3 regions of the Polaromonas sp. DSP2-3-2b2 genome follow, and region 2 is predicted to be linked to each of the others. Evidence: predicted binding sites of a transcription regulator. Region 2 holds the regulator's gene; each other region holds the start of a gene.
What was found. The regulator FNR, encoded in region 2, switches genes on or off when oxygen is low (the NO sensors DNR and NnrR bind a similar motif). The targets are predictions, from matches to a motif close to TTGATNNNNATCAA.
Positions count from the first base shown of each region.

Region 1: the regulator FNR is predicted to act here: its motif matches at 4,433-4,446, upstream of ACP7AD_RS11425 (FeoA family protein).
Region 3: the regulator FNR is predicted to act here: its motif matches at 3,678-3,691, upstream of ubiU (ubiquinone anaerobic biosynthesis protein UbiU).

Region 1 covers NZ_JAFCTH010000011.1:104,018-111,801, reverse strand. The annotation lists gene ACP7AD_RS11450 (ABC transporter permease) at 1-947, shown strand, start outside; partial or broken gene ACP7AD_RS11445 (transposase domain-containing protein) at 1,011-1,130, shown strand; gene ACP7AD_RS11440 (SMR family transporter) at 1,436-1,576, opposite strand; gene ACP7AD_RS11435 (hypothetical protein) at 1,928-2,164, opposite strand; gene feoB (ferrous iron transporter B) at 2,167-4,056, opposite strand; gene ACP7AD_RS11425 (FeoA family protein) at 4,053-4,352, opposite strand; gene ACP7AD_RS11420 (SDR family oxidoreductase) at 4,519-5,271, opposite strand; partial or broken gene ACP7AD_RS11415 (tryptophan 2,3-dioxygenase) at 5,316-5,417, shown strand; gene ACP7AD_RS11410 (FAD-dependent monooxygenase) at 5,489-6,754, opposite strand; gene ACP7AD_RS11405 (aconitate hydratase) at 6,801-7,784, opposite strand, start outside.
Region 2 covers NZ_JAFCTH010000020.1:15,487-23,270, forward strand. The annotation lists gene ccoP (cytochrome-c oxidase, cbb3-type subunit III) at 1-669, shown strand, start outside; gene ccoG (cytochrome c oxidase accessory protein CcoG) at 719-2,185, shown strand; gene ACP7AD_RS14810 (nitrogen fixation protein FixH) at 2,206-2,463, shown strand; gene ACP7AD_RS14815 (hypothetical protein) at 2,531-2,824, shown strand; gene fnr (fumarate/nitrate reduction transcriptional regulator Fnr) at 2,863-3,585, opposite strand; gene hemN (oxygen-independent coproporphyrinogen III oxidase) at 3,822-5,204, shown strand; gene ACP7AD_RS14830 (sulfite exporter TauE/SafE family protein) at 5,214-5,891, shown strand; gene rocF (arginase) at 6,020-6,931, opposite strand; gene ACP7AD_RS14840 (ornithine cyclodeaminase) at 6,928-7,784, opposite strand, start outside.
Region 3 covers NZ_JAFCTH010000019.1:30,280-38,063, forward strand. The annotation lists gene ACP7AD_RS14555 (acetate kinase) at 1-100, opposite strand, end outside; gene ACP7AD_RS14560 (hypothetical protein) at 731-1,972, shown strand; gene ACP7AD_RS14565 (hypothetical protein) at 2,001-2,405, shown strand; gene ACP7AD_RS14570 (C39 family peptidase) at 2,484-3,071, shown strand; gene ACP7AD_RS14575 (hypothetical protein) at 3,071-3,607, shown strand; gene ubiU (ubiquinone anaerobic biosynthesis protein UbiU) at 3,772-4,821, shown strand; gene ubiV (ubiquinone anaerobic biosynthesis protein UbiV) at 4,821-5,738, shown strand; gene trhA (PAQR family membrane homeostasis protein TrhA) at 5,745-6,362, shown strand; gene ubiT (ubiquinone anaerobic biosynthesis accessory factor UbiT) at 6,377-6,859, shown strand; gene ACP7AD_RS14600 (putative zinc-binding protein) at 6,856-7,245, shown strand; gene ACP7AD_RS14605 (UbiX family flavin prenyltransferase) at 7,306-7,784, shown strand, end outside.

The DNA of each region.
Region 1 (7,784 bases), on a different contig from region 2:
ATCTGTCGCGCCAGATCACGCGTTTTGCCCAGGCCAGCCCGCGCATCGACGTGCGCATGGTCATCGGCGACGAGCGCCAGGCCCGGCAAGCCTTGTGGCGCGGCGAGATCGAGGGCTACGCCCTGTTGCCCAGAGACCTCAAGCGCAATGTGCTACGCGGCAGCCCGGCTGTAATCACGGTCGAGGCCAACGGCAGTTATGCGCTGCTCAACAAGGCGGTGCTGTCCGGCTTTGCCGAAGCCGTCGGCACCGTCTCGGCCGGCGTGGAAATCGGGAAACTCCAGGCCAGCGGCCAAAGTGCGCAGCAGGCCCAGGCTGGTCGCAACCCCATCGGCACCCAGATGGTGGCCCTGTTCAACCCGACCGAAGGCTACGGCAGCTACGTGGTGCCTGCAGTCGCCCTGTTGATCATCCAGCAGACGCTGTTGATGGGCGTGGCCATGCTGGTCGGGCTGTGGGCTGAAACCGGCCAGCACCGCGCCGATGCGGCGACCTGGCTGGGCCGCATCCTCGGGTTTTCGAGCGTCGGCTACCTCAGCGGCCTGCTCTACTTTGGCTGGATTTTCTGGGCCCAGGATTTTCCGCGTGGCGCCAACACCGGCGGCGCACTGGTGTTGCTGGCCTTCTACATTCCGGCCATCTGCACGCTGGGCGCCTTGCTGGGCGTCTGGTTCGGCAACCGCGAACGGGCCTTGCAGGTGCTGCTGTTCACGGCTTTGCCGATGGCCTTTGTGTCCGGTTTTTCATGGCCTGCCGAAGCCCTGCCCGAGCCGCTGCAAGCCCTGCGCTGGCTGTTTCCGAGCACGGCGGGCATTCAGGCCTCGCTCAGGCTCAACCAGATGGGCGCGCCGCTGGCCGATGTCGCAGGCTACCTGTTGATTTTGGCGGCACTGGCCGCCTCGGCCGGCGGGCTGTTGCTGCGGGTTGCACGTCCGGAAAAATCCTAAGTGCTATTTAAGTTATAGCATGCTTCGCCCGTCCATATAGCGCCACAGGCATTTTCAACATAATTGGTGCAATCGGCCAGGATGAACGGCCTGGACCCGTGGGCGTACCCAAAAGCCGTACTTTCGCGCCTGCCCGGCCACCTGAACAGCCGTATCGACGAGTTGCAGTTCCATCGCTGGCAACTTGCGGGCCGAGGCTTTCACCAAACCGCAGCATATTTCGGCAAGCAGGGTCAAGCTGGCATGACCAGCCGTTTACCCCGACATTGGCATCGGCAGGTCGGGTGTCGGCAATGTGGCGCCAATGTCAATGATGGCTGCACCCGAGCCCGGCCAGAAGAAGCAGACATGCCGACATGCAGGCACTTCGCGGAAGAAGTGCCTCCAAAACCTGTCCACTGGCCAGATCAACCGCTCTGTCAGCGTAGGCGCCCCAACGTGGGCGAGGAATTGATCGGCTACAGAGCCGTGCCTCGCCCCGCGCCAGATCATGCCGGGGTGGCGAGTTTGAGACCAATCACACCAGCGACGATCAACCCAAGGCTGACGAGGCGGCCGGTGTTGGTCGAGTCGCCCAGCAGCACCATGCCGAGGATGGCCGTGCCCACGGCGCCGATACCAACCCAAATCGCATGGCTCTGTCACCGTTAAATGTGGAATTTTCGCCCCAGAGGGCACTCCGATGCGTGAGTTCATGACGCACCTATCGTCAGCCAAGTGGCGCGAAGCTGGGGAAATTTCAACCGGCCAAAGTGGGAGTATTCCCGGCGGCGACACCGACCCGGAGCGGCGCATCGCCGCAACCCGTTACTGGACAGGTTTCCTCCCGATGAGCGCGAGCGCTACATTCGCCACTGCGGTTATTGACAGTCAGGATGATTCCGGTCTAGCGTACACACAGCATGCGCCAACAGCTATTAATTCAGTAGCATAAACCGGCCGGTTGTTTTGCGCGCCGTGATGCAAGTGCCGCGTTATTTCTAGCGCCGGGGCTGCATCCACAACGGCTGGCGTTGCCCTTGAGCGCCATCGGCCACAGGCGCTTTTCCGGCCGTTGCGCAGCCGCCGCAACTGCTGCACGCGCCGCAAGCCGGTTTTTCACCGAGCTTTTTCTGCACCCGCCCCAGCCGGCGGCGAAGCCCGGCGGGCATCCAGTACCACAGCGCATAAAGGGCGGCAAACGCCACCATGATCCCGGCAATCCATTGCTGCAGCATGCTCAGGCCCCTCCCCACGTCAAGGCCAGCCGGTAGGTGATCCAGCTCGCCCCATAGGCCAGCGCGAACATGTAGCCCGCCATGAAAAAAGCATAACGCCAACTGTTGGTCTCGCGCCGCACCGTGACCAGCGTGGAAATGCATTGCGGCGCAAACACATACCAGACCAGCAGCGACAGGGCCGTCGCCATCGACCAGCTCTGGGCAATCACCGGACCGAGCGCTTGCGCCACATCCTCGCCGGTGGCCGACAGCGCATACACCGTTCCCAGCGCGCCGACCGCCACTTCACGCGCTGCCAGGCCCGGCACCAGCGCAATCGCGATCTGCCAGTTAAAGCCGATGGGCGCAAAAACCACCTGCAGCGCATGGCCCAGTCGGCCGGCCAGGCTGTACTGGATCGCCGGGCCGATGGCGCCTTCGGGCGGCGCCGGAAAGGTGGATAAAAACCACAAGATCACGGTCAGCGCCAGGATGATGCCGCCCACGCGTTTCAAAAAAATCACGGCCCGCTCGTGCAGCCCCATCGCCAGCTGGCGCAGGCTGGGAACGCGGTAGGCGGGCAGTTCCATGATCAGCGGCGTGGGCCGCGCATGGCCGCGCCACAGCTTGAACACCGCCGCCACCGCCATGGCGCTGACGATGCCGCCGGCGTAAAGCGCAAACATCACCAGCCCCTGCAGGTTGAAGATGCCGGCCACCGTGCGTTCGGGAATGAAGGCGCCGATCAGGAGCGCATACACCGGCAGCCGCGCCGAGCAGGTCATGAGCGGCGCGATCATGATGGTCACCAGCCGGTCGCGCCAGTGGGTGATGGTGCGGGTCGCCATGACGCCCGGAATCGCGCATGCAAAGCTCGACAGCAGCGGAATGAAGGAGCGGCCCGACAGGCCGACGCTGCCCATCATCCGGTCGAGCAGAAAGGCCGCGCGTGGCAGATAGCCCGAATCCTCCAGCGCCAGGATGAACAGGAACAGGATCAGGATTTGCGGCAAAAACACCAGCACGCCGCCCGCGCCCGCCAGGATGCCGTCGGCCAGCAGGCTTTGCAGCACGCCTTCGGGCATGTGGCTGCGCAGCAGGCTTGAGAGCCACTCGACGGCCGACTTGATCGCCTCCATCGGCAGCGTGGCCCAGCTGAACACTGCCTGGAACATCAGGAACAAAATAACGGCCAGCAGGATCATGCCCCACAGCGGATGCAGCACCACTCGGTCGATCAGGTCGTCGGAATGCAGGCTGTCGGGCGGCGCCTGGACCGCCAGCCGCATGATGCGGCGTACTTCAAGCTGGGTGTCCATGACCTGGTCGAAGGTTGGCGCCTGCCAGGCGGCGGCGCTGGCGGCGTTTGCACCGGGTGCGGGCCAGTCGTCCAGAAAGCGCAGCAGTTCATGCGCGCCGTCGTGGCGTACGCCGACGGTTTCCAGTACCGGCATGCCCAGTTCGCGCGACAGCATTTCGCGGTCGATCACGATGCCGGCGCGCCGAGCCGCATCGCTCATGTTCAGCGCCAGCACCATCGGCAGGCCCAGCGCTCGCGCTTCGAGCACCAGGCGCAGGTTGAGCTGCAGGTTGGTCGCATCGGCAACGCAGACCAGCCGGTCGGGCAAAGGCTCGCCAGGCCGCCGGCCGATGACGATGTCGCGCGTCACGGCTTCGTCGGCGCTCAGGGCGTTCAGGCTGTAGGCGCCGGGCAGATCCAGCACCATCACGCGCTGGCCCGAGGCGGTCAGCACCTGGCCTTCCTTGCGCTCGACGGTCACGCCGGCATAGTTGGCGACCTTTTGGCGGCTGCCGGTCAGCAAATTGAACAGCGCGGTCTTGCCGCAGTTGGGATTGCCCAGCAGCGCCACGCGCAGCGGCCCGGCCACGGGACTGGCGGCCGTCGTCATGCGGGAGCGCCTTCGGCAAGCAGCGGGCTGACGCGGATCAGCGCCGCCTCGCGGCTGCGCAGGGCAAACGTCGTGTGGCCGACGCGCACCGCCAGCGGATCGTTGCCGGGAAAACCGCGCGCCATCACCAGCACCGGCTCGCCGGGCAAAAATCCGATTTCCAGCAGCCGGAGCAGCACTTCGCGTTCTTCGGCGTCGCCTGCGGGCATCAGCCGGGTCACTTGCGCCAGCAGACGCCGGGGCAGCTCGTGCAGTCCGATGTCTGCCGCGCTAGAGGAAAAATGGGTCTGGATCATGAGGTCTTGCACGTTTAAATGAAAATGATTCTCATTATACAAATGCAGACAGGGGCAGAACGTCCTTTCCCGCTGCTGCGTTGATGCAGATCATCTTTCGGTACTTTTCTGGCATTTTTAAATTGCCAGCCGGCTTGCCCTGGCCGGCTTTGGAGGAAGTCTGGTTTTAACCGCGCCCGACGAAAGGCATCGTCGTCGCCATGATGGTCATGAACTGAATGTTGGTGGACAGCGGCAGCGCGGCCATGTGAACCACCGCATCGGCCACTTCCCTGACGTCCATCATCGGCTCGATGGCGATCTCGCCGTTGGCCTGCGGCACGCCGGCAGCCATGGGCGCCGACAGCTCGGTCAGGGCGTTGCCGATGTCGATCTGCCCGCAGGCGATGTTGTACTTGCGGCCGTCAAGCGAAATCGCCTTGGTCAGGCCGGTGATGGCATGCTTGGTTGCCGTGTAGGGCGCCGAATGGGGACGCGGCGCGTGGGCCGAGATCGAGCCGTTGTTGATGATGCGGCCGCCCTGCGGCAGCTGGTCCTTCATCAGCCGAAAGGCGCCCTGCGCGCACAAAAAGGAACCCGTCAGGTTGATGTTGACGACGTTTTGCCACTGGTCGTAGCTCAGGTCTTCAAAGCTGGCCTTGGGCGAATTGACGCCGGCATTGTTAAACAGCAGGTCGAGGCGGCCGAACTTTTCCCTGATGGTGGCAAACAGCGCATCGACCGACTCGGGCCGGCTGACATCGGTGGCCACCGGCAATGCGCGGTCGCTGCCCGACGCGGCGGCAGCCTCCATGAGCGGCTCGATGCGGCGGCCAGCCAGCACCACGCGGTAGCCCGCCTCCAGCAGCGCCAGCGCCACCGCCCTGCCGATGCCCGTGCCTGCGCCGGTCACGAGTGCCACTTTGTCGTTTGAAATCATGAAAAGCCTTTGTCTGTAGAGGTCTGAAGGAGGCAAACGCAGCGGTCATCGGCTTCAAGCGCGGCACCGGCGGCGTGAGCTATTTGCGCAAGATGCTCGACGTGGTGCTGTTTCCGAAAATCTGGAAGCTGCGTGCGGATTTATAACCGGTTTTCAAGCGAAAAACAGCTCTTGCGCAATGTCCACATGCGCAAGCAGCTATTGATTTGATAGTAGATTACAAAGCCCCGGGCATCGCGCCATACAGCCAGGGCATGTCGAGCAGCTTTTCCCCCAGCAGCTTCATCGACGCATCGCGCGCCCAGCGCAGCGGCCCCTGGGCATGGAATATCTGGCCGTTGCGCAGCGACCGGGCCTGCACCCGGGCATTGCGCTCCCAGCGGTTTCGGGCGTAGCGCTGCAGCACGGTCGACACGTCGAAGGCCGGGTCCAGCGCCAGTGCCAGCGCCGAGCCGAGTTCGGCCGCATCTTCAATTGCCATGCCGGCGCCCTGCGCCAGGTAGGGCCGCATCGGGTGCGCCGCATCGCCGAGCAGAGCCACGCGGCCGCTGGCCTGCTGGTGCGCGCTGGTCATGGGCGGACGGTCGCTCAGCGGCCAGAGCCGCCAGCTGGGCCCGGTCCGGTTGCCGCCATCGGTCACCGCCTGGATCAGGTCCTGCAGCAGCTTAGCCATGTGACCGAGCGCTTGCTGCAGGTCAGCGCCGTTGGCATGATGGTCCCAGCTTTGCAGGTCGCCCGCCACCTGGCCATGCACGATGGCCACCACGTTCAGCCATTCGCCGCCGCGCACCGGGTAATGCACCACATGCAGCCGGGGACCGAGCCAGACGGTGACCTGCTGGCTGCGCAGCCGCGCGGGCAGGCTGGTTTGCGGCAGCATGGCGCGGTAGGCCAGGTGGCCGGTGACGCGCGGCGGCGCATCGTTCAGCATCAGCTGGCGCACGCGGCTCCAGAGCCCGTCGGCGCCAATCAGCGCCTCGCCCTCGACTTCGAGCAGGGACGCGCCCGGCACCGGATGCAGGCCCGGGGTGGCCGCCGCTGCAGGCTGCGTTTGCAGGGTGACTTCGCGCCCGCTGTCGGCGTAGCTGGCCACGGGACTGTTCAGATTGAGCCACACATGGTCGCGCGCCCGCACCGCCTGGAGCAGCAGCGCATGCAGGTCGGCGCGGTGAAGCGTCAGGTAAGGCGCGCCATATTTTTCCAGCGCCCGCTTGCCCAAGGGCAACGCGCCCAGTTCATGCCCCGACACGGCGTCACGCACCAGCAGGCTGTCGGGAAAGGCCGCCACCCGGCCCAATGCTCCCTGCAAACCCCAGCCGTTCAGCACCCTGACCACGTTCGGCCCCAACTGGACGCCCGCGCCGACTTCGCTGAAGGCAGGCGCCCGTTCATACAGCCGCACATCCCAGCCTGCCCGCGATGCCGCCAGCGTCGCCGCCAGCCCGCCGATGCCGCCGCCGGCAATCAAGGCCTGGCGCGTCATGCGCGGCACGCGGGAAGTTTCACGCAATGAACAGCGCGAGCGGCCCTCATGCCGCAAGCAGCTGGCGCAGCACATACGGCAGGATGCCGCCGTTGCGGTAGTAGTCCACCTCGATTGGCGTGTCAACGCGCAAGATGACCGTGACTTCCTGGCGCGTGCCGTCGGCGCGGGTGATGATCAGCTTTGCCTCGCTCTGCGGCTTGAGCTCGGGATGCGGAATCACGTCCATCACCTCGGAGCCGGTGAGCTTGAGCGTGTGCCATGACTCGCCCGGCAGGAACTGCAGCGGCAGCACGCCCATGCCGACCAGGTTGCTGCGGTGGATGCGCTCGAAACTGCGCGCCACCACGGCCTTGATGCCCAGCAGCTGCGTGCCCTTGGCGGCCCAGTCGCGCGACGAGCCGGTGCCGTATTCCTCGCCGGCAAAAATCACCGTCGGCGTGCCTTCTGCCATGTACTTCATGGCAGCGTCATAAATCGGCATTTTTTCGATCACGCTGTCCGGCGTGCGGTGGCCGGGGTGGAACAGCGTGACGCCGCCCTCCTCGCGCGAACCTTGCGCGTCCGGTGGAATCATCAGGTTCTTGATGCGCACATTGGCAAAGGTGCCGCGCATCATCACGTCGTGGTTGCCACGGCGCGAACCGTAGCTGTTGAAGTCCGCCTTTTGCACGCCGTGCGCCTGCAGCCACAGACCGGCGGGCGAACTGCCCTTGATCGAGCCAGCCGGCGAAATATGGTCGGTGGTGATCGAGTCGCCAAACAGCGCCATGATGCGCGCGCCCGTCACTGAAAACGCATTGTTTTGGCCATTTTCACCCACCCCGCCTGCATCAGGCGCTTTCATTTTCATAGCAAAATCGCTGAAGAACGGCGGCTCGGCAATGTAGGTGCTGGCCGGCCAGTTGTAGCTGTTGCCGGTCACGCCGTGGATGTTCTCCCAAAGATCACCCGGTTCCGTCTTGACCTTGGCGTAATTGGCGCGAAACGCCTCGCCGTTCATCGCGAACTTCATCAGCGCATGGATTTC
Region 2 (7,784 bases):
GGCAACTTCGCCGGCAAGTTTGGCTGGAGCCAGGTTGGCCAGTACGAAGCCGAAGTGGCCAAAGGCAACAAAGAAGTTGAGCCACTGTACGCCAGGTTCAACAGCATGAAGCCCGAAGATGTGGCAAGCGATCCTCAAGCCATGGCGATTGGCGAGCGTTTGTTCATGAACAACTGTTCGCAATGCCACGGATCAGATGCCCGTGGCAGCAAGGGATTCCCAAATCTTTCGGACAAGGACTGGCTGCATGGCGGCACACCCGACAAGATTGTTGAAACCTTGGTCGGAGGACGCATTGGCAACATGCCCCCCATGGCTGCCGCCGTAGGAACCCCGGATGATGTGCGCAACGTGGCTCAATATGTTCTGAGCATGTCAGGCAGCCCACACGACTCGGTCAAGGCTTCCCTCGGGAAAAGTAAGTTCGGTGCCTGCGCGGCCTGCCATGGTGTGGATGGAAAAGGCAACCAAGCCATCGGTGCTCCTAACCTGACCGACGATATCTGGCTACACGGATGGGGTGAAAACGCAATCGTGGCCATGATCAATAATGGCAAGGTAAACCAGATGCCTGCGCAAAAGGACAAACTGACCGAATCCCAGATTCGTGTTCTGGCATCGTATGTTTGGAGCTTGTCAAACAAGCCAGGCGCAGTAGCGCTGAATTGATCTTTTACCCGGCAAGGCTTCTACTGGGGCTTTGCATGGAGTAGTACTTGTGGATAATTTAAAGCCAACTCCTCGAAAAGTCATTCCCATCACGGTAATGGCCGGAGAGCAGTTGCAGGCCGCGTCAGCAACTGGCGATGGTGAGACTGGCAGCATTTATCAAGCTCAGAAGAAAATTTATCCACGTAGCGTCACGGGATTTTTTTCAAAGTGGCGCTGGGCCACGGTTTTTATCACCCAGCTAGTCTTCTACGGCCTTCCGTGGCTGGAATGGGGTCAGCGCCAAGCCGTATTGTTTGATCTGGAAGCACGGCGTTTCTATATTCTTGGTCTGGTTCTTTACCCGCAGGATTTCATTTACCTCTCGGGCATCTTGGTCATTTCGGCATTGGCGCTGTTCTTGTTCACGGCTGTGGCCGGTCGCCAGTGGTGCGGTTATGCCTGTCCGCAGACGGTATACACCGAAATCTTTCTCTGGCTTGAAAAAATCACCGAAGGCGACCGCTCGGCACGCCTGCGACTTGATGCAAGCTCCATGTCCGTCAACAAGTTGGCACGCAAGGCCAGCAAGCAGTTTTTGTGGATTGCTCTGGCCTTGTGGACGGGGTTTACCTTTGTCGGTTATTTCACGCCTATCAAGGAACTAAGCGTCAGTTTCATCAATGCAGGCATGGGCCCGTGGGAAACCTTCTGGGTTTTCTTTTATGGATTCGCCACGTATGGCAATGCAGGCTACATGCGCGAGCAGGTCTGCAAGTACATGTGTCCGTATGCCCGGTTTCAGAGCGCGATGTTTGACAAGGACACATTGATTGTCACCTATGACGAGGCGCGCGGTGAACCCCGCGGATCTCGTTCCAAGAAGGCCGATCCGACTGCCCTGAACTTGGGTTCCTGCATTGACTGCACACTTTGTGTCCAGGTCTGCCCGACGGGGATCGACATCCGCAAAGGTCTGCAATACGAGTGCATCAGTTGCGCGGCGTGCATCGATGTGTGCGATACCGTGATGGACAAAATGAACTATCCGCGCGGCCTGATTCGCTATTCAACACAGAATGCGGTGGTACAGGGCTGGGGCAGATCGCAGCTTTTGCGTCGCATATTCCGCCCCAGGGTGCTGGTCTACACGGCCATCTTGCTGGGCGTTACTGCCGCCTTGTTCATTAGTTTGGCGTTGCGCTCCCCATTCAAGGTCGACGTGATTCGTGACCGTGCTTCGCTGGCGCGTATCGTCAGCGGCGGAAAGATCGAAAATGTTTATCGCCTGCAAGTGATGAATGCGACCGAAACCACCCAGCATTACCGCATTACCGCCACAGGCTTGCCGGGTCTGATGCTAGCCTCCGAAGGCACACTCACTGTCGATGCAACCCAAGCGCGCGGGGTTCCTATTACCCTGCAATTGCCGTACGAGGCTGCAAGTCCAGGCTCGCATGAAATCCACTTTGAAATCGAGGCTGTCAACTCGCCTGGACGCGTGGTCGAGAAGTCGGTATTTCTGGTGCCCCGCTAACATATAACAATGGAAATATCATGAACGAAGAACACGGACAACCCTGGTGGAAATTTGGGCATGTGTGGATGGTTTTCGCAGGACCCGCCGTAGTGATCGTCGCCTCATTCATCACCTTGTACCTGGCCATCAAGGTTCCCGATCCTGTCGTGACCAGCTACGGTCAGGCAACGCGGTCGGTTGCAGCGGATCGGGAGGCATCCTCCACCAACATGGCGCCAGCGATGCAGGCCCGAAATCATGCGGCCACAGGTGTCCAGGTGCCTGCCGAGCCTTGAAAAGTGAAGGAAATTCGGTAAGGATCCGTCCATTCAGTCCTCAAGTTGCAAGAAAGATTTAAATTCTATGCTGGCCCAACGAATGATGTGGATTGCATGGCCTGCCTTTCTGGTGGCGGGCGTGATAGAGATGCTGGTGTTTGCCCTGGTTGATCCGCAAAGCCTGCATTGGTTCGGCCAGCCTCTGGCGTTGTCTCGGGACGCCGTCTATACGCTGGCTTTTTTTGTATTCTGGCTGCTGACCATGGTGTCGAGTGCCTTGACGACCCTGCTTGCCATGTCGCCATTCGAAGTAAATCGTCGCGAATTGGCCGCAGATGGTCGGCTCGAAAGCGGTGCCAAAGAAGTGAAGGCAAATTAAAACGTTTGTCAGTCAGCCCACACAGAAAAATTTCAGTGTCAGCAGGTTTTCTGGTTGTTGTTCACGATCAGTTTGAGCGCTTCGGTATCAAGGATGCGCACATGGCGCTGCTTGACTTCCACAATTTTGTCTTCGACGAATTTTGAAAAAGTTCGGCTGACCGTTTCGAGCTTCAAGCCTAGGTAGCTGCCGATTTCCTCTCGCGTCATGCGCAACAGAAGTTCGGATTGCGAGAAGCCGCGAGCATGGAGTCGCTGGACCAGATTGAGTAAAAAGGCGGCCAGGCGCTCCTCTGCGCGCATGCTGCCCAGCAGCAGCATCACGCCATGTTCACGAACGATCTCGCGGCTCATGATCTTGTGCACATGGCGTTGAAGCGATACAACTTCCCTGGACAACTCTTCGATGCGGTCAAACGGCATCACGCACACTTCAGCGTCTTCCAGCGCTACAGCGTCGCAGGTGTGGTGTTCCCTGACGATGCCGTCCAGACCGATGATCTCTCCAGCCATCTGAAAACCGGTAACCTGATTACGACCGTCTTCGGTGGTAATGCATGTTTTGAAAAAGCCGGTGCGGATGGCAAACAGGGACGTGAATTTTTCACCGTTGCTGTACAGGCGGCCGCCGCGTTTGACCTTACGACGTACAGCCACCACTTCCTCGATCCTGTCCATCTCATCGGCCTTCAGGCCCATGGGCATGCAGAGTTCACGAAGGTTGCAATTGGAGCATGCAACTTTTATGGCGGCAGGATTGATGGGCTGGAGTCTGGCGTCGCTTGAGGCTTCTCCGCGCTTGCCCGTCCCCATGGACTCTGGTGTAACCTCAAACATGACATTCTCCTCACGAGGGTTCGTTACATGGTTTTAGACATGCTGACCGCTGACATATGTCAAACAAACAAGGCGAACTTCACGATACATTGGCTGTGCCTGCTCCGTAGCCGCGGGTGCGCGTTCAAGGAACCGTCGCAAACGTACCTGCAGCAGATTGTATGCCCATCCCCATTCACGAACTGATAGGCCGTTTCGATGCTCTGGGGCACCGTTACACCTCATATCCGACGACAGACCGCTTCGTGGAGGCCTTCACGTCCGAACAGCTAGCGCAGGCACTCGCGCAGCGCCGAAACGGGGCGGCTGCCATGCGGTTGCCGCTGTCGCTTTACGTGCACATTCCTTTTTGCGAATCGCTTTGCTATTACTGTACCTGCCACAAGATCATCACCAAACACCATGAGCGCGGTGAAACTTATCTGCGCTACCTTGGTCGCGAGCTTGATTTGTACACTGCCCATCTGGGCACGGGTCAAGCGGTCAGCCTGCTCGATCTGGGCGGCGGAAGCCCTACCTTTCTAAATGATGGCGAACTGCGCCAGTTGATGGCCATGCTGCGGCGTAGTTTCCAGTTTGCACCGGGCGGAGAGTATTCCATTGAAGTCGATCCACGAACCGTTGATCCCGCGCGACTTGCCACGCTGGCGGAACTGGGATTTAACCGGCTGAGCTTCGGGGTCCAGGATTTCGATCCGGCGGTGCAAAAAGCGGTCCATCGCATCCAGCCTGCCGAGCAGGTTTTTTCATTGGTCGAAGCCGCGCGTCTGAGGGGTTTTGAATCTGTCAGTATTGACCTGATCCACGGGCTGCCGCGACAAACGCCGGAGTCGTTTGACCGCACGCTGGCGCAGGTCCTGCAACTGCGGCCGGACCGAATCGCCCTGTATGCCTACGCCCATCTGCCCCAGCGTTTCAAGCCGCAACGCCGGATTGATGCGGCTGAACTGCCTGGCGCCAGCGCTAGGCTCTCCATGTTGTCGCACACTCTTTCGGCTTTTCAGGATGCCGGTTATGTGCACGTCGGCATGGATTACTTTGCCCTGCCTGACGATGCGCTGGCGGTTGCCAAACGCCAAGGCCGCCTGCACCGCAATTTCCAGGGTTATAGCATCCAGCCCGACTGCGACCTGATCGGCCTGGGGGTCTCGGCCATTGGCAAGGTAGGCGCAGCTTACAGCCAGAATTCCAGGACCCTGGAAGAGTATTACGACCACCTGGACCAAGGGCAATTGCCCGTCGTGCGGGGGCTGGCGCTGTCCCGCGACGACCTGGTGCGGCGCAGTGTCATCATGGCGCTGCTGTGCCAGGGCCAGTTGGAGTTCGAGTCGATTGAACTGGGGTTTTTGATTGATTTCAAAAGTTATTTTGCCGCCGAACTGGAGCAGCTTTGCGCCATGCAGGCGCAGGGCGTGGTGGAGGTTAGCGACACCGGCCTTCAGGTGACGGCGATGGGCTGGTATGTGGTGCGGGGTGTAGCCATGGTCTTTGACCGTTACCTTCAGGCTGACCGTACGCGTGCAAGGTTTTCCCGGATCATTTAGAACGCTCTGATGCAAACTTCGCTGGCCATGACGGCCTTACTGATGGGACTGGCCGGTGGGCCGCACTGCGTCGCCATGTGCGGCGCAGCCTGTGCGGGTATCGGCAACGCGGCCGGCGCGCGCAAGACTTCAGCTCTCTGGAGCTTCCAGGCCGGCCGGCTGGCCAGTTATTCGGCGCTCGGCGCGGTAGCGGCAGCGTCGATGCAGGGCCTCGGATGGCTGACCACTCAGACGGCGGTCATGCGCCCGGTCTGGACGCTGTTTCATGTGGCCGTGATGATGATGGGACTGATGCTGGTCGTGCTGGCCCGCCAGCCTGTCTGGCTCGACAGCACCGCGCGCAGCGTCTGGAGTCGGGTCAGGGCTTTCAATGCGTCCTGGGGCCGGGGCGCGCCGCTGGCCATTGGCGCACTTTGGGCCTTCATGCCCTGCGGCTTGCTGTACTCGGCGGTGCTGGTGGCGGCCCTCAGCGGCGGTCCGCTCGATGGCGCGCTGACCATGGCGCTGTTTGCCCTGGGCAGCAGCGTGTCCCTGCTGATCGGCCCCTGGCTGCTGTTGCGCTTGCGCGGCGGCGGCAGCGGTGAATGGGGAATTCGCCTGGCCGGGCTGGCATTGGCTGCGACTTCTGGCTGGGCCTTGTGGATGGGGCTGGCGCACGATACCGCGCCCTGGTGCGTCACGCCGTGAGGATTTTCAGTATCAAATAGACCTCTGGCGCAGGTTTAGTATGCGCAAGCAGCTATGAATTCAGTAGCGTATAGCCATTGAACGACCCGCTCGCCGTGATGAAAGAGCCGGGAGGTTTCGCGCTAACCCTAGCGCATCAGCGTGCTTTTGCCGAACAGGCTTTCGATCAAATCCAGCGCCACTTCGGCCGTGGCATTGCGCACGTCAAGCGCAGGGTTGAGTTCCATCACGTCAAGCGATGCCATGCGGCCGGTGTCGGCAATCATTTCCATGCACAGCTGGGCTTCGCGGTAGGTGGGGCCGCCCTTGACCGCCGTTCCGACACCGGGCGCGAAACTGGCGTCCAGAAAGTCCACGTCAAAGCTCACATGCAGGTGCGTGTCGTCGTCCATGCCGGCCAGCGCCGCCTCCATGGTGCGCTTCATGCCCATTTCGTCGATGTAGCGCATGTCGAACACTTCCAGCCCTGATTCACTGACAAAGCGTTTTTCACCGGCGTCCACGCTGCGGATGCCGATCTGGCGGATGGCCGAAGGCTCAATCGCCGGCGACAGCCCGCCAATGCCGGTCAGTTCGGCCGGCCCATGGCCGCACAGCACCGCCACCGGCATGCCATGCGTGTTGCCGGTCGGCGTCAGCGCGTCGGTGTTGAAGTCGGTGTGCGCGTCGAGCCACAGCACGCGCAGCTTCTTGCCGCGCTGGCGGCAGTAGCGGGCCACCGCGCTGATCGAGCCAATCGCCAGGCAGTGGTCGCCGCCCAGCAGCACCGGCATGTCGCCGCCTTCCAGCGCCGCGTGCACCGCTTCGTGAACCGCATGGTTCCAGGCCGCGACCTCGACCAGGTGGCGGTAGCCGCTGACGGGCGATTGCCAAGGGTTGGCCGGTCCGCTCAGGTTGCCCTGGTCGGTGACGCGGAGGCCGTGGCTTTCCAGCGTCGGCTGCAGGCCGGCCACGCGGAACGCTTCCGGACCCATCGAGGCGCCGCGCGTGCCCGCGCCAACGTCGGTAGGTGCGCCTATCAGTCGGATGTGCTGGGTCATGTGGTCATCGATTCGGTGTTGTGGGTAATTTGTTTCATGGGCGCCTTGCTGTTCAGAATGGCCGGCTTGAGAAGCTGGTAAAGGTCCTTGGGATCGTCAAGCCGGGGAATCAGGGGAAGGCTCTGGCCCAGTCCGAGCAACCGGGCCTGGGCGTAAAGATAGCGCAGCGCCGAGAAATCCTCAAGCGCAAAGCCGACCGAGTCAAACACCGTGACCTGCGCGGCGCTGCCCCGGCCCGCCGCATGGCCTGCCAGCACCTGCCACAGTTCGGTGACGGCAAAGCCGGACGGCATCTGTTGCAAATCGCCTTCCGCGCGGGTTTGCGGCTCGTACTCGACGAAGACTTTGGCGGCGGCCAGTACCTCGGGGTGGATTTCGGTCTTGCCGGGGCAGTCGCCGCCGACCGCGTTCAGGTGGGTGCCGGGACTGAGCATGCCGGCGGTGATGATGGCTGCCTGGGTCTTGTCGGCGGTGACGGTGGTCACGATGTCCGCGCCACGCACGGCCTCCAGGCTGCTGGCGCAGGCCCGCAGGTGCAGGCCTGCGGCATCCGGATTCGCCTGCAGGTTGCGCATCAGTTTGGCGGTGGCGGCGGCATCGGTGTCGTAGAGGCGGATTTCCTCGATGCCACGCAAATGGTGAAACGCCAGCGCCTGGAACTCGCTTTGCGCGCCGTTGCCGATCAGCGCCATCACGCGGCTTTCAGGCCGGGCCAGAGCGCGCGCCGCCAGCGCCGAGGTGGCGGCGGTGCGCAAGGCGGTGGCCAGCGTCAGTTCACTGAGCAGTATCGGCATGCCCGTGGCGACATCGGCCAGAACCCCGAACGCCATGACGGTGGGCAAGCCCTGCGCCG
Region 3 (7,784 bases), on a different contig from region 2:
TGGACGTGGCTGCTTCTTGTGCATGAGAAGCTGTTGCCGTCATGGCGAGGACGGAACAGGCCAGGACAGCCATTGGCCGCGAAGCACAGGATATGTTCATGGACGCTCCCTTCTTTTTGCACGGCCGCACGCTATGGACCGATGTTTTTGCTTGCAAGGAGCCAGAACATTTACCGCTTTGAGTGAGCAATAAAAGATTGCGACAAAAAGTAATTTGATCAATTGCACGCGATGCAAATACGCGGCTGTCACAAGGCTGAGACATTTTCAGCTCATCCGCGGCAAAGCCCCTGAAGACGGACTTCTGGCCAAAAAATAAAAAGAATTTTCATTGCCTCTCTTATGGCCCTTTCTCTTGCGTGGCTGATCAGATTTTTTGAACTTGTCGCAAGGTTGGGACAGGCCCGCAAAAGCACGTTGATGCGCGCGGTTGCGTGTTGATTCCCTGTTGGGCAGACCCCCTACAGCGAAAGGCTGGAGCCCGCCCGATCTTGCAGTAACCGCATGGACTGTCATGGAACCGTGACAGTCTGACCCCGATTCATGGACACGGCGCGATGGCCGGAGGATTTGAATAACCGCAGATTTTTCAATTCCCCCCTGACGGAGGGGTTTTTATCAGTTCAGTGGAAGCTTTGGCATTGAAGTTGCTGTGTCAGCCTCGATTTGCGGTCACGCAATTCACTTGGAACTGTTTGTCAAACAACGTTAACCAAATTGAGGAGGTTTCATGAAAAAGACACTTTTGGCTTCGGCCATGGCAGTCATGTTCGGCTTTACGGGAGGGGCTTTTGCACAAACCGATCAGACATCCTCGATCGGCGATAACACCAGTACCAACACGAGTTCAAGTACCGCAAGTACTTCGAGCACTACTAGGACCGACAGCAGTTCCAACAAGCGTTCCGGCGCTGCGCTGGCCAGCGCCGCACGCTCGGCCGCTGTCAACAACGGCTCCACCGGCACCTTCACCAACGCCTTCAACCAGTCCACGGCCACGGCGACCAGCAACCTGACCGGCACGGTCTCGAATAATGCGGTGTACAACCTCGGCAATACCGCTTACAACGCCGGCTCTGCCGCAGGCGGCAATGGCAATGGCGGTGCCGGCGGCAATGGCCTGGGTGGCACAGCCACCGGCTCGGGCGCCACCGGTACGGGTGGTGTCGGCAACGGCGCTGTAGGCGCAGTCGGCGGCAGTGCCTCCAACGGTGCCATCACCCACGACAGCGCCACCAACGGCAGCGCCACTGCCGGCTCGGGCGCTGCAGGCACGGGAGGCAATGCCACTGGAAACAACCGCGGCGGCACAGCGACAGCCAGTGGCACCGGCGGTGGCGGCAGCGGCACGGCCGGCGGTGCCGGCTCGGGCGCAGGGGGTGGTGCCGGCTCGGGCACTGCGGGCTACGCCAGTTCGGGCGCAAGCGGTGCCAGCGGCGGAAATGATCGCGGACTGGGCAATGGCGGTGCTGGCGGTACGGGCGGCAACGCAGACAGCACTGGCGGCGGTTCTGGCGACGGCACGGGCGGCAACAGCGGCAATGCCACCGCCGGCAACTCAGGCGCGGGCGGTGCGGGCGGTACGCCGACCAGCACTGGCGGCGGTGGCACCCGCACGGCAGGGCTGGGAACCGGGGGCGCCGGCGCACCCGCCACCAATGGCAGCGCCAGCAACGGCAACAATGCGGCGGGCAACGGCGGTGCGGGCGGCAGCGGAACCGGCGGCGCCGGCGCGGGTGGCAGCGGCGGCACCAACACAGCTCAAGGCGGCACCGGTGGTGTCGGCCAGGGAGGAACCGGCGGCGCTGGCGGCAGTCCTACAGTCACTGCCGGTACCTTCAGGCTGGCCAACACCATGACCAGCGTCGGGCAATCGGCAGCCGGCATCATGGTGGCGAGCCAGAACAGCGGCATTTCCTCACTGGTTCAGCAAAGCGTGAACGTCCAGGCTAACCTGGCCGTCGGCAAGTAAGTCAAATTCGGCATCGACCGCTGCTGTCATGGCAAAGGTTGATGCCGATTTTCCGCGATCGAACATTGAGGGGATAAAAATGAAACGACTTGACATCGCCTGGGTGACTTGCACAGCACTGGTCATCGCCCTGCCGGCACAGGCCATCGCGCAGAGTGCGCCCGTCCTGCCGACCGCTGAAAAGTCCCCGTTCTACAAGCCTGTTGGGACGACCACCCTGGAGGCGCAGCGCGGCGGGATGCAAGTCGTCGTCAATGACATGCAACTGGCGGGCACGACTTCCGGCAATTCAGCGACCAACGTCGTGACAGGCACCAATGCCATCAGTGCCGGCGCCTTCGCCAACATGAGCGGACTGCCGGTGGTGATTCAAAATTCTGGCGCCAATGTGCTGATCCAGAATGCCGTTATCTTGCACGTGCAGATGAACTGACAAGGAGGTCATCGTGAGGGGCTTGGGCAGCGCCCGCCGGGTCGCAGCCGGTTTATCTTCCGCTGGGTGGGGGGCGATGTGGCCCTGCCCGTCACCAGCATCCGCCAGGCGCGCCTGGCCGGCACCTTGCTGCAGCGATATGATTACAGTTGCGGCTCGGCAGCCATCGCCACCTTGCTGACGCACCACTACGGCCTGCCCACGACCGAGAGCCAGGTGTTTGAATCCATGTACCGGCAGGGCGACCAGAAAAAAATCCAGCGCGAAGGCTTTTCACTGCTTGACATGAAACGCTTCCTCAAAACGCAGGGCTTTGAAGCCGACGGATTCGAGCAATCGCTGGACAAGCTGATGGAAGCACGCGTGCCGGCCATCGTGTTGATCAACGAAAACGGCTATCACCATTTTGTCGTCGTCAAGGGATTGCACGGTGACCGTGTGCTGATCGGTGATCCGGCCAAGGGCACGCGCGCCGTGCAGCGGCCGGACTTTGAGGCCAGCTGGCAAAGCCGCCTTTTGTTTGTCATTCACAACCGCATGGAATCGGCTCGCTTCAACCTGGCGGCCGACTGGCGCGCGGCGCCCCAGGCGCCGCTGAGGGCGGGCATCAACCGCGATGGACTTGCCGGCGTCACGATGCCCGCACTCGGCCCGGGAGACTTCTGATGAACCACTTGCCCGCCCCGTCCTTGCTGGCCAGGCGCAGGCTCATGGCAGGCCTGTGGTTACTGCTTGCGACCGCTGCCGGCCATTCGCAAAACCTTGCGCCATCGCCGCAACCCACCCTCTGGCGGGCCGCCAGCAACCACAGGCTGGACCAGTTGCGCGGCGGCTTCGACATGGGTGCGGGCCTGATGGTGTCATTCGGCATCAGTCGGGCGCTGTTCATCAATGGCCAACTGGTCACCAGCACCTCGTTTCAGGTGGGCGACTTCAGCAAACTCACGCCAGCGCAGGCCGAGGTGCTCAGCCAGCAGGTTTCCTCGCAAGCGCAAGTGGTGCAAAACGGCCCCGGCAACACGGTTTCAGCCAATGCCGCCATCGTTCCCTTGGCGATGTATATCCAGAACACGCTGAACAACCAGACGATACGCAACCAGACCGTCATTGAGGCCACGACCAGCGGCCTGAGCCTGGTCAAAAGCCTGAACCTGCAAGCCACGCTCAACGACTTCATCAACAACGCCATCAGAAATCGCTAGGCCGCTATCTTTTTGGCTGCCGCAAGAGCCGCCAGGCAGCATTCACCTCGATTGGGCAGGCACTCGCCTCTTGACCAAGATCAAAATACGCCACCCGGCAAGAGCGTACGCTGGTGACCGTGCAATGAGCCCGCTCCGGGCTTCACGCCAGAACCTTGATATGCATGGCCTCCTCCACTCTTTCCGCCGCTGCTGACGCCCCGCGCCCGTCCCTCTTCGAACTGGTATGCCCCGCCGGCAGCCTGCCAGCGCTCAAAGCAGCGGTTGACAACGGCGCCAGCTGCGTCTACCTGGGCCTGCGCGATGCGACCAACGCACGCAATTTTGCCGGCCTGAACTTTGACGAGGCGGCCATTGCCACCGGCATCCGCTACGCCCATGAGCGCGGCCGAAAGGTGTTCATGGCGCTCAACACCTACCCGCAGGCGTCCAACCCGGGCCTGTGGCGCACGGCGCTCGACAAGGCGGCGGACCTGGGTGTGGACGCGGTCATCCTGGCCGATCCGGGGCTGATGCAGTATGCGGCTTTGCACCACTCCAGCCTGCGGCTACACCTGTCGGTACAGGGTTCGGCCACCAACTACGACGCCATCAATTTTTACCGTGAGCAGTTTGGCGTGGTGCGCGCCGTGTTGCCGCGCGTGCTGTCGCTGACGCAAGTGCAGCAGGTCATCGAAAAAACGCCGGTGGAAATCGAGGTGTTCGGCTTTGGCAGCCTGTGCGTCATGGTCGAGGGCCGCTGCGCGCTGTCGTCCTATGTCACAGGCGAGTCGCCCAACACCCACGGCGTGTGCTCGCCGGCCAAGGCGGTGCGCTGGCAGCAAACGCCCAAGGGTCTGGAGTCGCGCCTGAACGGCGTGCTGATTGACCGTTATGCCGATGGTGAAAATGCCGGCTACCCCACGCTGTGCAAAGGGCGATTCGATGTGGGCGATGATGAAAACTATTACGCCATCGAAGAACCCACCAGCCTGAACACACTCGAACTTTTGCCCCAGCTCATGAAGATGGGGGTGCGCGCCATCAAGATCGAAGGACGCCAGCGCAGCCCGGCGTATGTCGCGCAGGTGACGAAAACATGGCGTGAAGCGATTGACCATTGCACGGCCAACCCCCATCGCTATGCACCCAAACCGGCCTGGATGGCCAGCCTGGACAAGGTGGCCGAAGGCCAGCAACACACGCTCGGCGCCTACCACAGGCCCTGGAAATGATGACAACTCCTGCTTTAAAAATCGCCCTGGGTCCGCTGCAGTATTACTGGCCGCGTGACACCGTTTTCAGCTTCTACCAAGCGATGGCCGCCACATCGGTGGATGTGGTCTATCTGGGCGAAACCGTCTGCTCGCGCCGCCACGAGTTACGTCTGGTCGACTGGCTTGACATCGCGGTCAGGCTGCAGGATGCCGGCAAGGAGGTGGTGCTGTCCACGCAGGTGCTGCTCGAATCGGGCGCCGAGGTGGGTACCATGCACAAGATTGCGGCCAATGGCAATTTTTGGGTCGAAGCCAACGACATGGGCGCGGTGCAGCGCCTGGCGGGCAAGGTTGCGTTCGTCGCCGGGCCGCAACTCAACCTCTACAACCTGCCGTCACTGCAATGGATGGCGTCGCTGGGCGCAAGCCGCTGGGTCATGCCGCTGGAGATGAAGCGTGACGACCTGGCCATCCTGCAGCAAAGCCGGCCCGACGGGCTGCAAACCGAAGTGTTTGCCTATGGCCGCATGCCGCTGGCCTTTTCTGCGCGCTGCTTCACCGCGCGGCACCGCAACCTGCCCAAGGACGATTGCCGCTTCAGCTGCCTGGAGCACCCGGATGGCCTGCTGCTCAAGACCCGCGAAAGCGAAGAATTTCTCGTCCTCAACGGCACGCAGACCCAGTCATCAAAAGTATGCAACCTGGTCGATTCGCTGGACGAGATGCGCGCGCTCGGTGTCAATGTGCTGCGCCTGAGCCCGCAGGCGCAGCACATGAGCGACATCGTGGCACTGTTTGATGCGGCCCGAACGCAGGCACTCGCGCCGCGCGAGGCGCTGGCGCGCATGCAGCCGTTCATGCCGGCGCCGGGCTGCAATGGCTATTGGCACGGTCGCCCGGGTCTGGAGCAAATCAAGACGGCCGTCGCGGCCTGATCCCCGATGTACCACGGCGAGCGCTTCAACAGCATCAGCCACCTGGTGGGTGCGGCGCTGGCGCTGGCGGGCTCGGTGGTGTTGATCGTGCTGGCAGCGCGTATGGGCGACCCCTGGAAAATCGTCAGCTTCAGCATCTACGGCGCCATGCTGCTGCTGCTTTATGTGTTTTCCACGCTCTACCACAGCGTGCGCGGCCCGGCCAAGAATGTGCTGCGCAAGTTTGACCACTGCTCTATTTACCTGCTGATTGCCGGCACCTACACGCCGTTTGCACTGGTATCGCTGCGCGGCATCTGGGGCTGGTGGCTTTTTGGCGTGATCTGGGGGCTGGCGCTGGTGGGCATCGTCCAGGAAATCTGGCTCGCCAAAGGCGCGCGCATCGTCTCGCTGATCATTTATATTCTCATGGGCTGGCTGGCCATGGTGGCGGTGCTGCCGCTTTGGCGGGCGCTCACGCCCGCCGGCTTTGCCTGGCTGGCGGCGGGCGGCGCCTGTTACACACTCGGCATTATTTTTTATGCACTCGATCACCGGGTGCGCCACGGCCATGGCCTGTGGCACCTGTTTGTGCTTGGCGGCAGCATCTGCCATTTCTTCACCGTGCTGCTTTACGTGGCCTGACTCACCGGACCGAAATGACTGCAACATCTTCTTTTGAAATGCCCCGCCCCGTGGGCGCGCTGCTGTCCCGCCTGCCCGCCTATCCGGGCTCGCTGTTGCTGGTCAGCGGGCTTAACCTGGTGCTGGCAAAACAACTCCCCGACGACGTGCGCCAGCTGCTGCTGGACAAAAAACTGCGCATTCATGTGCGCGATGCACGACTGACCTTTGATTTCGCCTGGACCAGTCAGCGCTTTGCCGCCTGCCCGAAACAGCAATCCACCGACCTGATGCTCAGCGCCAGCGCGCATGACTTCCTGCGTCTGGCACAGCGCCAGGAAGACCCGGACACGCTGTTCTTCAGTCGCCGCCTGTCCATCGAAGGTGACACGGAACTGGGCTTGGTCGTGAAAAATGCGCTCGACGCCCTGGAACTGCCGGTGTTCGACCTGCAGCAATTTGCGCCGCACCAGGTGCTGGCGCGCTTAATGGCATGGCGTTCGGGAGTGAAATCATGAGTGCGCAGGCCAGCCCCCTGCCCTTGGTCTACGCCTGCTCGGGCTGCTCCAGCGCCGCGCAGCTGGCCAACCATGTGGCAGTGCGGCTGGACCGCAGCGGCGTGGCCGAAATGTCGTGCATTGCCGGCATTGGCGGCGACGTGCCCAGCCTGCTCAAGACCGCGCGCACGGGCCGGCCTATCATTGCGCTCGACGGCTGTCCGCTGGTTTGCGTAAAAAGCAGCCTGGCCCGCCACGGCATCACGCCCGACCGGCATTACCAGCTGCAACAATACGGTGTCAAGAAACGCCAGCATGAAGACTTTGACCTGACACAGGCCGCCACCGTCCTTGAACGTGTGAAAGCCGACCTATTAACCGAAACACCGGGCGAAAAGCCCCCTTGACATGAACAACACACTTCCCGATCAGGCTTTCACCAGCAGCGCTCCGGCCCCGGCTGCCCCATGAGCACCGCCTTCACCCACATTTCTGCGCCACGCCGCATCATCGTCGCCATTTCGGGCGCCAGCGGTGCCGTCTATGGCGCGCGCCTGCTGCAGGTGCTGCGTGATACCCCCTGCATTGAGTCGCACCTGGTGGTGTCCGACGCCGGCTGGCGCAACATCGAGCTGGAGCTGGACATGGACTGCAGCTACATCGAAGACATGGCCGATCATGTGCATGATGTGCACAACGTCGGCGCGGCCATTGCCAGCGGCTCCTTTGCCTGCAGCGGCATGGTGATTGCGCCGTGCTCGATGCGCACGCTGGCCGCGGTGGCGCACGGCCTGAGCGACAACCTGCTCACACGCGCTGCCGACGTCATGCTCAAGGAGCGCCGCCGCCTGGTGCTGCTGGTGCGCGAGTCACCGCTGCACATCACGCACCTGCGCAACATGCTCAGCGTGACCGAAATGGGCGGCATCATCTGCCCGCCCGTGCC